DNA from 2 places in the Mesorhizobium sp. WSM3866 genome. Region 1 is predicted to be linked to the other one. Evidence: riboswitches for the same ligand, from Rfam matches in the RefSeq annotation. Region 1 holds a riboswitch; the other holds the start of a gene.
What was found. Region 1 has a riboswitch for thiamine pyrophosphate ahead of CK222_RS33185 (phosphomethylpyrimidine synthase ThiC). Riboswitches for the same ligand answer to the same signal wherever they lie in the genome.

Region 1 (7,648 bases):
CCTGGAGCTCTCATCTGGCGAAATCTCCAAATGGTGTTGCAAGTTTTCGACGTCGCTTTGCAGCGCCTGTCCCGCAGACGCAACCGAACGGAAGTCCAATGCCATATCGGTTCGCGCGCGAGCGACGTCCCGCTGGAGCAATGCATCGTTGATCTGAATAGTACGCAGCTGGCTTAGGACCGCGTCGTTGATCTCGGGAGCCTGCCACTGGGTTCCGACCAAGAGCGCAACCGAGGCGGCTAGGCCAATTAGAATTGCCTTATCGGAACTGAGCCATGTTTTCCAAGGAAACGGCGTTTGATCCGTCGTGCCCGCCTGGCGGCGGTCCGACGAGAATTCCGGCGCCACCCGGGTTCGGTATGCGGCCGGATGCTGCTGGAACAGGAAAGCCACACCTACCTCTCTCCTTGGACGGCTTAAACACCGTTGCCGAATTTGGTCATGGTCCGCTTCCAGGACCAGAATGAGCGCCCAACGGGCGCCTTACGATCTTGGAAGCAGATGAATCTCCGCGCAGGCGGCGCTTCGCTCCCTCACGGCGGCAGGGGCCTCAGGGGAGGCCCAGGATGAAGCGCCGATTGGGCGAACGGATAGGGCGCGCGTTCCGGGGATAGAGCGAGGTAAAGCGCTTGATGTCCGCTGGGTCGACCTCAACCGGTTCCGTCGCCACCATCCAGTCGACGTTTTCGGTGCATGGCGGCGTCGTTAAAGATCCTTCATATGTCCAGTAGCCAAGCGAAGCCGGCAGAAGCCCGTTCGGGTCGACCTCGTCGACGGCTGCCTCTTCGCCTGATGTTGCGGGAAATGCTGCAGCAAGCCTGGCAAAGCTGGCATTTGTGTCGCCTGGCACTAGAAAAACGCCCAGCACACCCAGAGTGTCGCTGTCGGTGTCCTTATGGACAAAATGCGCTTCCATCGGGAAGCTCTTGCCCGCGACGTGGTGCTCGCTTGGCGCATGGAAATGGAACTGGAGCAGCTCATACACACGATCCCCTCGAGTGAGCGTGCTGCCTTGCGGCAGGTTGATCTGAATGGTGTGGCCGTTGTTCACCATCCTGCCGCCGCCGCTGTGCCAACCTATGGCGATGCGCGGAATATCCGCTTTGACCGCGCCCTTGATATCGACCGGCGATTGCTGTGTGCCCGCCGAGCAGACGAAATTTGTCTTATCCAGATCGCCCCAGTGTTCGGGCCCGGCCGGGCCGGCATATCCCCAATGGGTGCTCGCCGCCCCCGCGGCATCAGCGCAAATGGGACACGCGCCGAGTGCAACGAACCCTTTGATCAGACTACGACGATGCATATTGCTTTCGCTCCTGGACGTGAACTAAGTTTATCATTTGCGGTTGGCATGGCGGGAACTGCGCTCGCAACCACCATGATGTGGCAACATGATCGCAACTACCCCGAACAACTCGGCATACGACCAGCGCGTCACGCAGCGCTTCATGTCGGCGCACAGACGACATCCTCGTCGGGACCGCCGCTGAGCTTGTCATTGTCCTCACCGGCGGTATGCGGTTGGTAGCGGCCATTCTCACCTGGTCCGAGCTATCTGCGCCAATACGTGGTTGTTGCTTCCCCGACCCTCTGGTGGCCTGGGTATCCAGATCGCATCCTCGGCCTCGTGACGCCTTCATATTCATCATCCGTCGACCAGAGAAATCGATTGCTTCAATTACGAACATTCACGTTTTGGATGCATTCACGCGCAATCCGCGGTACTGACCGCCTCACTTCGGCGGGTGCTATCGAACCTTCGCCCGCTCAAGCAGCTCAGGGCCGCCCCGTGTCGAAGCTGTTGACGGCGAGTCTCGATTCGGCACCCGTGACCGCATCAAGCGAGCACCCTGCCATTCTCGCTTCGGAGCGCACGATCCATTCGCGGATGTTGTGGATGTTGCGCCGGGTCAAGAGGTCCATCACCGTATCGGCGCCCCAGCGGATCGCCCACACCATCTTCTCGACCTCCTCGGCCATCGACGAGCTGACGGCGGAGTTGCCGATATTGGCGTTGATCTTCGACCAGGAAATTGCGGCCGATAATCTCATCGGCTCGCTTTCCGGGTGGTAAATGTTGGACGGGATGATGGCGCGGGCGCGCGCCACCTCGTCGCGCACGAATTCCGGCGTGACGAAGTCAGGGATCGCGGCGCCAAAGCTTTCGCCATCGCGTTGAAGTGTCGAACGCAACTGCTCACGGCCGAGGTTCTCGCGGATGGCGACGAACTCCATCTCAGGCGTGATGATGCCGGCGCGCATAGGCAATCTGCGTCACGGCCTTGGCGGACTTCGCTCGCAGCGGCCGGTTGCGCATCGGAAATTCCAGCGTCAGGCTTTCGCCCGTCGCAGATCCATTGTCCTCCGGCCTGACATGGCGGCCGTCATAGGCCTCGACATCGCCGCGCGCCATGATCCATTCCTGGCATGGGCGGGCAGGGCCCATTTCGATGCAGGTTTCGACTGCCGGGTCGGTGTACGGGCCGGACGGATCGTAAACGGCCACGGACGGCTCGCCGGCCGTCGGATGGAGGGAGATCTCCCGCATCGGCACCCTGATGTGCGGGTGGATGGCACCGGGCTTGTGGATTTTCGCGAGGTGGGCAGTGGTCCCGTCGACACGGCGGGGGTGAGGGCAATCTCTTGAGGCTCCTTTGCTCATGCATTGGAGACCCAGCTCTGTGCCGGAAGGATGAAAAGACGCTTTGGTCGCCCTGCTCGAAACAGGACCTCGGGCGTAAACCCCGCGAAGCGCTTGCACCATCCTACGCTAGTATGAACTGAATCAGGTTCAACGGGTCACTGCGCCGCGACCAGCAGTATCTCAGCCCTTGCCGGGACCCCCTGGTGACTGCCTCTGTTGGACAGGCGGGCCCTATCTCGTCAAGCGCAGTGAAGAGGAATCGGCTTACTTAACCTCATCGATCATCAACGCTTCCAATCGTCACTAAAGCCCTTACGCAAAATGCATCGCGACATTCCGGATCGCCTGGCTCAAAGACTATTTGTCCGCCCGGCGGCACTGAAGCGCTCGATTGTATAGGGTTCGAGTGGTATTGGCGGGTCACGCCCAGACAGCAGATCGCCAACCAGTTTGCCCGTGGTCGGGCCTTGTGTGAGGCCCAGGTGACCGTGCCCGAACACATACAGAATGTGAGCATCGGTCGCGGAGCGGCTGATGACCGGTAAGGTATCCGGGGTCGCGGGCCGGTGGCCGCTCCACACCATGCCGCCGGGACCATCCAGGGCCGGGAGATAAGCCTTTGCAAGCTCAACCAAGCCTTTCGAGCGAGCAAAATTCGGGCTGGCTCGCAATCCTCCGAACTCGGCCGCACCGCCGATGCGTAAACCGATAGAGAGAGGTGCTGCCACGAAGTTGCTCTCTGCAAAGATCATCGTCCGGTTGAGTGCGATCTGGGGTGCAGCGATTGTGGTGTTGTAGCCGCGCTCGCTTTCGAGCAAGGGCATGGTCGCCAAGCTGGCGAGAAAGTCTAGTCGCGCAATCGACCACCGAGAGTTCATTCAATTAGAATGACCGGTTGGAAACTGAGGATGCCGCCGAGGCAATCTTTTTTGTCAGCCTTCGTCGAATTCACGTTCGAAGGGTCGACCATGCCGATGCCGTAGTGGCCGTAGTCGATTTCGACCGTCGCCGTGAAACCGGCAACGAGCGTGTAGACGACGTTTGCGGCCACACCATAGTTCTTGAACTGACCGCCCGAGATCTGAAGGTTGAACGAAGTTTTCTCGTCGAGTGCGTGAGTGGAGCCGGCCCAGAAGGCCCAGTTGCCGCTCCAAGTTTTGTAGAAGCCGCGACCGTGAGCGGCGATTGCACTGGTTGGATCATCGTTGATAACGCCAATGGAGCCATAGCCGAACATTCCGAATAGCGACAGCACATCCGTGACATTGACATCGACGCGGATCTTGCCGCCCAAAGCATCGTAGTTGCTGTCACGAGCGATTACGCTGGTGATCGCGCCCCAGCCCTGCGTTTGTTTTACGCCGAAGACGACGTGCGGGACATGGCTGTGGTTAGTACCGACTACACCCGACCCTTGTTCAAGTGAAACCAGAGCCGAAAGGCCATTGTCGGCATCGAAGTAATACTGGGCCACGTTGGTATCGAAGTCGCCGTACGGAACGAGTACGTTGATGAGGTCCGGCGTAGCCTGTAAGCGTGTCGAAGGGCGAATGGTCCTTACCAACTCGGAGGCCACCAAGCTGGAACCAGGCGGAAGTCAATTTGACGCCGCTATTGAAGCCATAGTTTTGAGGACTGTCCGGGCCTGGATAAGCGTTGCGGTTGCCGAAATTCACGCGGTTTTCAGTGTAGGTCCTCAGTGCGCCGAGTTCGGTCTCCTGGCGCGTCCAAGTTTTGAACGTGAAACGCGTGTTGTGGTGCCCTGAACCTCGCCAGTTCTCACATCGGTGGTTCTTGCCCCGTCATACGATCGGACATCGCCGAAGCCGACGTCGTAACGGATGTAGCCCCCGATGCGCAGGCAGGTCTCGGTGTCGGTGCGCAGGGGGCGCGGCAGCGCAGGACCCATGCCCTCCTTCCGTCAAGCGCCGCCTCGAGGCCCGCCGCGGCATGGATATTCGCGAGAGAGGGACGTACGCATAGCCTCGCCTACCGGTGATGCGGGCTTCGCGCTGCTCGAAGTCGACCGGCGCGGCAGGTCCCAATGCACGATGGGTTCGTGATCACGTCACCTCGGAGGACGAGAAACGATTGCTGAGGCACGGGTTCGAGCTGCCTCAGTCGTTCGTTCGATCGAAAGCATTGTTTGTGGAGGACGCTCTCCATCATGCAGCGCCAGGAGACGCTGGCTGACTTCCTTATCCGCTGCCGTGAGCCGATGATTCAGGCGAAGAAAGTCCATCCAGGTTGGCGTGCGGAATGTCTCTGTCCAAATCGAAGGCGCTTGAAGATTGCGCTGCAGTGTCCAGTTTCGCGCCCCGGCACGGCTCTGAACATGGCGCCTTGCGCGCATGTAACCCAGAAAGGACTCGATATTGTCTTCCGATATAAGATACTCGACCTTGACCACTATGGGACCACTCCTGGGCTTCAACTCGAGTGCCAGCTCAGGCGGGTGAAAATCCGAACTCTCCTGATCCGTTTCTTCCCATGGACGGACCGGCAACACTATTCCCGCAGCAGCAACGAGCAACAGAGCGCCCGCGGCACTCTCCAAAGCGCAGCCTAAGGAGTAGTTCTGTGCGATAGTCCCCCAGATCCAGCTGCCGGCCGCCATCCCGCCTGCGCTCAAGGCGTAGTAGATCGATAGTGTGCGGCCCACCACCCACCTTGGGCTTGCCAGCTGAACCGACACGTCAATGCCCGTCCAGGTGATAAGCCAACCCGCGCCACCAAGTGCCAGCGAAATGGCCGCCACAGCGACTGACGATGTCAGGGAAAGGGAAAGGCAACATGCTGAACAAGCAACAGAGGCGAACGACACCAGCCTGTCTTGAGACGTGATCCGCCTTAGAAAGCTATTGCTCATGCCGGCCATGAAAGCACCCATGCCGAAGCCCGCCAGCAAGATGCCGTAGATGATTGGGCCGCTTTTCAGCTGGTCCCGGACGAATAGCGGGAGCAGCGCAAGGATGGAGATGCTTGCCAACCCGAAAAGGGCTGCACGGGCAATCGCTGCCCTGATTTCCAACGACATGAGCGTGAAGCGCACTCCGTCATGAATTGCCATCGTCATTCGCTCACGCGGGAGAGGTGACGTGCGAACATCCCATGTAGTACGCCATATTGCGGTTAGCGGCGCCAGGTCGCTCAGCGCTGCCAACGCGAAAGCGGCCAGCGGTCCAAAAAATGCCAGGACCACGCCACCCAAAGCCGGACCAACGCTGCGCACAATGTTGTATCCGACAGACATAAGCGTCACAGCGGCCGGGATGTCGCGCTTGTGAAGGATATCGCCAACCGAAGCGTGCCAGGCCGGATCATTCAAGGCAAAGCCGCAGCCGGCCAGGAACCCTAATCCGAGAATTAGCCAGGGACCGGCAAATCCCAGGCCCACGGAAATCATCAGCGTCGTTGACGCCAATGCTATCAGGCAGTGTCCCGCAAACATCACCCATCGGCGGCTGAAGTTGTCGGCGATGGCTCCGGCCAAGATCGAAAGAAAGAACACCGGCAACGTCGATGCGGCCTGCACGAGTGCAACCATCAGATTCGAAGCGGAAATCGTGGCCATCAGCCAACTGATGGCGACCGTTTGCACGAGCCATCCGAGGCTGGATATTTGCGTGGCCGTCCAGATCGAGCGAAACACCTGGTTTCGAAATGGAGCGAGCGTTGTTGAGACAGGCAGATGAGCATTTTTTTCGGACTGCATGACGATTGACGCCTTCCAGCGGCCGCTTATTCAATTCAGGACTGCCCTACTGCCGTTACGATGTTGATCAATGCATCAGAAGGGCCGACCTATCGAGTCGGATGACTTCATCGCAATGAGGATGGCCCGCATGAGCTCAGATAGCTCCGCTTTCCTGGACTGGCGCCAACCACTTCTCGCCCAGCAAGGAAGCCTCGCCGATCGTCCCTGCTCGACAAGAACCGTCTGCAGGGTGATCGCTCTTGTTCACCGAGCCAGCGCCCATGTAACTTGCCGGCGAGTAATTTTTCGCATTGGGTTCGTGTTGCTAGTATCATTCGTGACCAATCCTGTTCATGGCCGTCGTACCCCTAAATTCCGAGGATGAGCGCGCCTCCGGTGAGGCCGGAACCCGCCGCCGCAAGGAGAACCTTTTCGCCCGCCCGAAATGGCTGCGTTTGATGGGCGAGCGACAGCGAGAGCGGGATGGTCGCGGCGGAAGAGTTGCCGTACTCGGCGATCGTCTTGACGATTACCTGATCCGCTATTGCGAGGTTCCGTCCGACGGAATCGAAAATCCGGGCGTTGGCCTGATGTGGCACGAACCGATCGATGTCCTGCGGCCGCATTCGGGCAGCAGTGAGTGCGTCTTGCGAGCATGCGGTCATCATCTCCACGGCCTTAGCAAATACTTCGCCGCCGTCGGCGATCGTCATACGCGTTTGCGCAAGGTCGAGGCCACCATGGAACGGTCTGTTGCTTCCTCCGGCGGGTATCTGGATCAGCCCGTAGCGCGAGCCGTCCGAATCCACCGCGGCGCCAAGAATGCCTTGGTCGGTATCCTTGCACGGACCAATCACCACGGCGCCGGCGGCATCGGCAAACAGCACGGCGCTGGCGCGCTCGGTAGGATTGATGCGGCGGCTGAGGATATTGGCGGCGATGACCAGGGTCGCTTTACAATGGACGCGGGTGAATCCGTCGGCGAACATCAAGGCATAGATGAAGCCGGCGCAGGCGCCCGTGAGGTCAACCGCACCGGCGCGGCCGAGTCCGAGCCGATGTGCGACCAGGGGCGCGCTTGGCGGCAGAAGATGGTCGGGCGTCGAGGTGGCAAGCAACAGCAGACCGATGTCGCTGCGGTCGATGCCGGCGTTCGCCAGCGCCATCTCGCCGGCAGAGGCGGCAAGGCCCGACAGCGTGTCTTCGTCCGCTGCCCAAAAGCGCGACCGAATCCCGGTGCGCCGTTCGATCCAGCCGGGTTCAAGCCCGAGACTGTTTTCGATCTCCGGGTTCTCGACCTTGCGCGT
Region 2 (7,648 bases), on a different contig from region 1:
ATCACGCTGGTGACTGTGCGGTCAAGGAAATCGCGATCGTGGCTGACCAGGACGACCGTTCCGGCAAAGCCGGCGACCAGTTCCTGCAGCAGCTCCAGCGTCTCCATGTCGAGGTCGTTGGTCGGCTCGTCGAGCACCAAAAGGTTCGCCGGCCGCGCCAGCACCCGGGCCAGCAGCAGTCGCGCCCGCTCGCCGCCCGAAAGCTCGCGCACCGGCGTGCGCGCCTGCTCCGGCTTGAAAAGAAAATCCTTCATATAGGAGACGACGTGGCGCTGCTCGCCATTGACCACAAGGTTCTCGCCGCGCCCGTCGGTCAGGTAATTCGCCAGCGTCTCCTGCGGGTCGACGGCCTCGCGCTTCTGGTCGAGCGTTGCGATTTCCAGATTGACGCCGAGCCGCACGGTGCCGGCATCCGGCGGCAGCTCGCCGGTCAGCATCTTGAGAAGCGTCGTCTTGCCGACGCCGTTCGGCCCGACAAGGCCGACGCGGTCGCCGCGCTGAATACGGGTCGAAAAGCCCTTGACCACGGTGAGGTCGCCAAAACTCTTCTCGATGCCCTTGGCTTCGATCACCAGCTTGCCGGATTCAGCGGCGTCGCTTGCCACCATCGTCGCCGAACCCTCGGCGCCGCGATGGCTGCGAAAACGCTGGCGCATGGCCTGCAGCTCGCCGAGCCGGCGCATGTTGCGCTTGCGCCTGGCGGTCACGCCATAGCGCAGCCAATGCTCCTCGCGCACGATCTGGCGGCCGAGCTTGTGCTGTTCGCGCTCTTCCTCTTCAAGCACCTGGTCGCGCCATTCCTCAAAGTGCGCGAACCCCTTGTCCAGCCGGCGCGTCTGGCCGCGGTCGAGCCAGACGGTGGCGCGCGAGACGCGCTCGAGAAAGCGGCGGTCGTGCGAGATCAGGATCACGGCCGACGAGGTGCGGGCAAGCTCTTCTTCCAGCCATTCGATGACCGACAGGTCGAGATGATTGGTCGGCTCGTCGAGGAGCAGGATATCGGGCTCCGGCGCCATGACGCGGGCGAGTGCTGCGCGGCGCGCCTCGCCGCCGGAAAGGTCGTTCGGCCGCTCCTCGCCGGTCAGGCCGAGATGCTCCATCAGATAAGTGGCGCGATGCGGGTCGTCGGCCGGCCCGAGGCCGGCTTCGACATAGGCGCGCACGCTGGCGAAGCCATCCATATCGGGCATTTGCGGCAGGTAGCGCACCGTTGCCGAGGGCTGGCGGAATACTTCGCCGTCCTGCGGTTCGATCAGCCCCGCGACGATCTTGAGCAGCGTCGACTTGCCCGAACCGTTGCGGCCTACAAGCGCGATCTTCTCGCCGGCGGAGGCGCTCAGTGCCGCGCCGTCGAGCAGCGGCGTGCCGCCAAAAGTCAGTTTTATGCCATCCAGATTGAGAAGAGGCGGGGCCATGTCAGCTTTCGGGAAGAGGATAGGGGTGGGCGAGCAGCAGCGCCCGGCCACGCTCGAGCGCGATCTCGAGCCGACCCTTGATCTCATTTGATATGGTAAGCGATGAGCCGAACGCCACCTCGACACCGTCCAGCGGCCATTTGGCGCCTGAGACCGTCAGGCCGGCGAGGTCGGAGAAGCCGAGCACCGAGAACAGCGTGCCCTCGGCGTAGTCGAAGCCGGCTTTGCCCGGCAGGATGGGCACGCCCTCCTGGGCGCCGCTGGTCAGCAGCACGGTCGTGCCCGCCTCGGCCAGCCGCACGCTTAGAGCCAAATGCAGAAAGGCATGATCGGCGCGCTTGCCGCCGAAGGCGCCGGCCAGCACCAGGCTGGTGGCGCCGCGCGCCAGCGCCTCGGCAATGGCGAGCTCGCCGTCGGTCATATCCTTCTCGGTCGGGAAAATCTTGCGCGGCACGGCGGCCAGATTCTCCGGCAGGCTCGCCGGCACCGAGTCGAAATCTCCGACCCAGAGCTCCGGCAGCAGGCCAAGCATATCGGCATGGCCGATACCGGCATCGGCGGCGATGATGCGGGAGCCTTCGATCTGGCGATCGAGCCGAGGCGTGCGGACGAGATCGCCGCCAAGCAGGATGGTGAATGTGCCCATGGCCGTCGCCCTTACCAGCCCGGCCAACGAAACGGAAGCGGGCGCGTCCAAACGGAATCGCACTTCGCTACCGCGGTGAACCCTGATGGATGCCCAGGAAACTTCCGCTTGCGCGCCGCATCGGCCGGGCCTATGTCTCGAAATGCTCTAACGGGGTGCCGGACGCTGATTTTGCGAACCGGCTGAGAGGCACAAAGCCAACCCGCTGAACCTGATCCGGTTTGTACCGGCGGAGGGATTAGACGTTTCGGACCATCCGACGCCTCAATTCCTTTAACGCGAACGAAGGAGGCGCCGATGCGCTCGCTATTGTCCAACCTTGTTCTTGCAGTCGGCCTTGTTTCGCTTTTGGCAGGCGGACCTGCCGAGGCTAAAGACAAGCTTACCGTCTACACCTACGAAAGCTTCACCGCCGACTGGGGTCCCGGGCCCGCGGTGAGGAAGGAATTCGAGGCCGAATGCGGCTGCGATCTTGAATTCGTCTCGGTTGCCGACGGCGTGGCACTGCTCAACCGCGTCAAGCTGGAGGGCGCCGGCACCAAGGCTGATGTCGTGCTCGGCCTCGATACCAACCTGACCGCGGATGCCAAGGCGAGCGGCCTATTCGCGCGGCATGGCGCGGTGGCCGATTTGAATGTGCCCGGCGGCTGGAAAGACGACACTTTCGTGCCTTTCGACTACGGCTATTTCGCCGTCGTCTACGACACCGAAAAGCTGAAGACGCCGCCGAAGAGCTTGAAGGAACTGGTCGAGGGCGCCGGCCCCGACAAGATCATCATCCAGGATCCGCGCACTTCGACGCCGGGCCTCGGGCTGCTGCTGTGGGTCAAGTCGGTCTATGGCGACAAGGCGCCGGAAGCCTGGGCCAAGCTGAAGCCGAAGGTGCTGACCGTGACGCCGGGCTGGAGCGAGGCCTATGGTCTGTTCACCAAGGGCGAGGCGCCGATGGTTCTCTCCTATACCACCTCGCCGGCCTACCACATGGTGGCCGAGAACACCGAGCGCTATCAGGCGGCGTCCTTCGAGGAGGGCGAATATCTGCAGATCGAGGTCGCCGGCATCACCAAAACCGGCGCGAAGAACCCGCTGGCGGAAAAATTCATAGCCTTCATGACCGGGCCCAAGTTCCAGGACATCATCCCGGAGACCAACTGGATGTTCCCGGCCGGCAAGACCGACAAGCCGCTCAACCCGGCCTTCGAAAAGCTGGTGAAGCCGACCAAAACCCTGCTGTTCAGCCCGGACGAGGTGGCGGCCAACCGCAAGGCCTGGGTGGATGAATGGCTGGCGGCGATGAGCAAGTAGGACGCAGGATGGCGCTTGAGCACCCCCCTCTGTCCGGCCGGCCATCTCCCCCGCAAAGGGGGAAATTCGCGGTCATCGGTGATTTCGCTAGCCGCCGACGGTGTAGGAAGAGCGGCAAAGCTGCCAATCTCCCTCCTAGAGTGGGAGATGTCCGGCAAGACAGGGGGGGGCGCGACGGAACGCGGCGTTCGCTAGCTCGAGCCAACGTGGTGCAGCGTGCAATCCACGCCGCGCCCTGACCCTCGCATCACTGCCGGCATCATCGCCCTTGTCGCCATTACTTTGCTCATCGGCGGCGCCTTCGCCGGCCTCATCCTCGAAGGCGCAAGCGGTCCGTCCAGCGCTGCCGCGGCCTTCGACAGCTATCTGCTCCGCGTCGCCCGCTTCACGCTTTGGCAGGCGCTGCTGTCGACATTGCTTTCGGTCTTGCCGGCAGTGTTCGTCGGCCGCGCCCTGTCCAGGCACACCAACTTTCCCGGACGTCGCCTGATCCTGCAGTTGTTCACGGTGCCGCTGGCGCTGCCGGCTATCGTCGCCGCGCTCGGCGTGTTGGCGCTTTACGGCCATGCCGGTTATTTTGCCGGCATCCTCGGCACGTTCGGCGGTGGGGAATGGCCGGGCATTTACGGCCTTTCCGGCATCCTGGTCGCGCATGTCTTCTTCAACCTGCCCTTGGCCACGCGGCTGTTCCTCGAGGCGCTCGGCACCGTGCCGGCCGACCAGTGGCGGCTGGCGAGCCAGCTCGGTATGGACGCTCGGTCGGCCTTCCGGCTGATCGAATGGCCGGCGCTGCGCACGGTGCTGCCGGGGGTCGCCGGGCTGGTCTTCATGCTGTGCATCACCTCCTTCACAATCGTACTGACGCTGGGTGGCGGGCCGGCGGCGACGACGCTAGAGGTCGCGATCTACCAGGCGCTGCGCTTCGATTTCGATCCCGCGCGGGCCGTGACACTAACGTTTCTGCAGATCGTGCTGACCTTCGTCGTGGTCGCCATGCTGACGCGACTCGGCGCCAACACGGTCGGCGATGCGAATCTGCCGGTAGCGCCACGCCGCTATCTTGCGACCAGCACCACCGAGGCCGTGTTGAACGCCGGCCTCATCGTGCTTGCGCTGCTGTTCGTCGCCGCACCGATGGCGGCGACCGTGCTCGCCGGGCTGGAGGCGGATCTCGGCCGGCTGGCCGGCGAGGACGCCGTGCGCCGCGCGACGCTCACCAGCGCCGGGCTCTCCTTTCTCTCGGCGCTGTTTTGCGTGATGCTGTCGCTGTCGCTGATCGCCGCCCGACGCGCACTGGCCCTGAGGCGCCGCGCGGGCGGCGCCATGTCGCTGCTCGAACACGCCGCCGACACCGGCGCCGGTTTCGTGCTGGTCGTGCCGCCGATCGTGATCGGCGCCGGCTGGTTCCTGGCTCTGCGCAACATCACCGATGTGTTCGCCATCGCACCCGTCATGGTCGTCGCGGTCAATGCGGTGATGGCGATGCCTTTCGCCATTCGCGCCGTCCGCCCTGCCTATGATGCGGCGAGCGAGCGCCACGAGCGACTCTGCCTGGCGCTCGGCATTTCCGGCTGGAACCGGCTGCGGCTGGTCGACTGGCCGTCGCTGCGGCGGCCCTTGGCCACCGGCTTTGCGTTCGCCATGGCGCTGTCGCTCGGCGATCTCGGCGTGATCGCACTGTTCGGCAGCGATTCCGTCCAGACCTTGCCCTATCTTCTACTCGCGCGCATGGGCAGCTACCGGACCGCCGACGCCGCGGGGCTGGCCTTGCTGCTCGGCCTCGTCTGCCTGCTGCTGGTTGTCGCCGCCGACTGGCTGGGGCGGGAGGCAAAGGCATGACGAGGGATAATAATGGCATCGCGGCCACGAAGGGCCTGGCCGTCACGTTGGACGGCGTATCCTTCAGCTATGGCGAGGCATCCTTCCGGTTCGATGTCGAATTCGCCGCCGGCAGGATCACCGCCATCATGGGGCCGAGCGGTTCAGGCAAGTCGACGCTGCTCAATCTGGTGGCCGGCTTCGAATCACCAAATGCTGGCAAGGTGCTGATCGGCGGGATCGATGTCGACAATGCGCCGCCCTCGGCGCGGCCGGTGTCGATGGTGTTCCAGGAAAACAACCTGTTCGCCCATCTTTCGGTCGAGGGCAATGTCGGGCTTGGCCGCTCGCCATCGCTCAAGCTCACGGCCGACGACCACCGCGCGGTCGCGGACGCGCTGGGGCGTGTCGGCCTCGCCGGCAAGGAAAAGCGGCTGCCGAGCGAGCTTTCCGGCGGCGAGCGGCAGCGCGTCGCGCTGGCGCGGGTGCTCATACGGGACCGTCCGGTGCTTCTGCTCGACGAGCCTTTCGCCTCGCTCGGCCCGGCGCTGCGCGAAGACATGCTCGATCTCGTGGCCGGCATCCACGCCGAGCGACAGATGACCGTGCTTTTCGTCACGCATCAGCCGCAGGACGCGCGCCGCATCGGCCAACGGATCGCGTTCGTCGACGAGGGCAGGGTCGCGGCAACAGGGTCGGCCGCCGATTTCTTCGACGGTGCTGGACCGGAGGCCTTCCGGCGCTATATCGGCGATCGAGGCGGTAGCGTTGCCGGATGAGAACACATTGCCCGGAAGCGGACATAATTTACGGCCAAACCGGTTGCGGGTGATCAGGCGTTTGCTTGCCTTGTCCGGGGGAGTGTGGCTAGGTCCGGCCATGCTGGTCCGGGTGGGCCGTGATTTGCCGAAAGATTACGAAAGGAAGCCGATCTGACAGCCGGCATCGAGAGGGTATGGACTAAGCCGCTGGCGCGATTTTTCGCGATGGCCGGCTTTGCCGTGGCGCTGGCGAGCTGCCAGATGTTCACGCCGCCGGACGTGCAGGAGTCCGGCTTCCAGCCCTCCGACAAGCCGATCACCGTCGACAATGTCGTCGCCAATGCCAGGCTGGCCGAAATGGCCAAAGCGCAGCATCCGCGGATTCTCGCCACCTATGGCGGCGAATATTCCGATCCGAAGCTCGAGCGCATGGTGGCCAAGGTCGTCGGCAACCTGACGGTGGTCTCGGCCAATCCGACCCAGACCTATCGCATCACCATCCTCAACTCGCCCAACGTAAATGCCTTCGCGCTGCCGGGCGGCTATCTCTATGTCACGCGCGGGCTTTTGGCGCTGGCCAACGACTCCTCCGAGCTTGCGGCCGTCATCGCGCATGAGATGGGCCACGTCACCGCCAATCACGGCCTGCAGCGACAGCAGCTCGAGGCCGAGGAAGGCTTGGCGACCAAGGTCGTCTCCGACGTGCTCGGCGACAGCCCGACGGCCAAGGCCGCGCTCATCCGCGGCAAGCTGAGGCTTGCGCAGTTTTCGCGCAACCAGGAACTGCAGGCCGACGCGATCGGCATCAAGTCGATCGGCGAGGCGGGCTATGATCCATACGCGGCCGGCCGCTTCCTGCAGTCGATGTCGGCCTATACCGATTTCCGCTCGGTCAGCGGCGCCACGGATGCCAGCCTCGACTTCCTGGCCACGCATCCCAACACGCCGCAGCGCATCGAGCTGGCGCAGCGGCTCGCCCGCAACTTCGGACCGCCCGGCGTCGGCACGCGCGACCGCGATGCCTTTCTCGCCGGCATAGACGGGCTGCTCTACGGCGACACGCCGGAAGAGGGCTATGTGCGCGGCCAGACCTTCCTGCATCCCGGCCTTGGCGTGTCGTTCTCGGTGCCCGAGGGTTTCGTCATCGACAATTCGGCGGCCGCGGTGACCGCGACCGGTCCGGGCGACATCGCCATCCGCTTCGATGGCGTGGCGATCGACAAGTCTGTGTCGCTCACCGACTATATCCGCAGCGGCTGGGTCGCCGGACTAGACGATGCCAGCGTGCGCCAGGAAACGGTGAACGGCAACGAGGCGGCGATGGCGCATGCCAGCGCGCAAGGGTGGCAGTTCGATATCGCGGTCATCCGGGCCGGCGGACAGGTCTACCGGCTGCTGACTGCGGCACCCTCGGCCAGCACCGCGCTGGAGCCGGTCGCGCGCTCCGTCAGCAGCTCCTTCCGCACGTTGAGCGCGGCCGAGAAGGCGGCGCTGAAGCCGCTGCATATCCGGGTGGTCACTGTGCAGCCCGGCCAGAACATGGGCACGCTTGCCGCTCAGATGGTCGGCGTCGACCGAAAGCTCGACCTGTTCCGGGTGCTCAACGCAATGTCGCCGGGCGCGAGCGTGTCGGCCGGCGACAAGGTCAAGATCGTCACCGACAAGTAGGGTGGCATCCCGTTTCGTGCTTCCGCAACGAATCA

Region 2: linked by a shared signal. The riboswitch ahead of thiB (thiamine ABC transporter substrate binding subunit) and the one ahead of CK222_RS33185 (phosphomethylpyrimidine synthase ThiC) in region 1 are both predicted to bind thiamine pyrophosphate.

The regions. Positions count from the first base shown of each region.
Region 1 is NZ_NSGC01000018.1:60,121-67,768, reverse strand. It holds gene CK222_RS27910 (ATP-binding protein) at 1-393, opposite strand, end outside; gene CK222_RS27905 (carbonic anhydrase) at 551-1,303, opposite strand; partial or broken gene CK222_RS33185 (phosphomethylpyrimidine synthase ThiC) at 1,867-2,666, opposite strand; TPP riboswitch at 2,746-2,856, opposite strand; gene CK222_RS27895 (FAD-binding oxidoreductase) at 2,995-3,462, opposite strand; partial or broken gene CK222_RS27890 (porin) at 3,519-4,517, opposite strand; gene CK222_RS27885 (MFS transporter) at 4,713-6,359, opposite strand; gene CK222_RS27880 (beta-ketoacyl-ACP synthase III) at 6,710-7,648, opposite strand, start outside.
Region 2 is NZ_NSGC01000002.1:476,414-484,061, forward strand. It holds gene CK222_RS06550 (ABC-F family ATP-binding cassette domain-containing protein) at 1-1,415, opposite strand, end outside; gene CK222_RS06555 (thiamine diphosphokinase) at 1,417-2,061, opposite strand; TPP riboswitch at 2,203-2,316, shown strand; gene thiB (thiamine ABC transporter substrate binding subunit) at 2,359-3,366, shown strand; gene thiP (thiamine/thiamine pyrophosphate ABC transporter permease) at 3,583-5,205, shown strand; gene thiQ (thiamine ABC transporter ATP-binding protein) at 5,202-5,963, shown strand; gene CK222_RS06580 (M48 family metalloprotease) at 6,171-7,613, shown strand.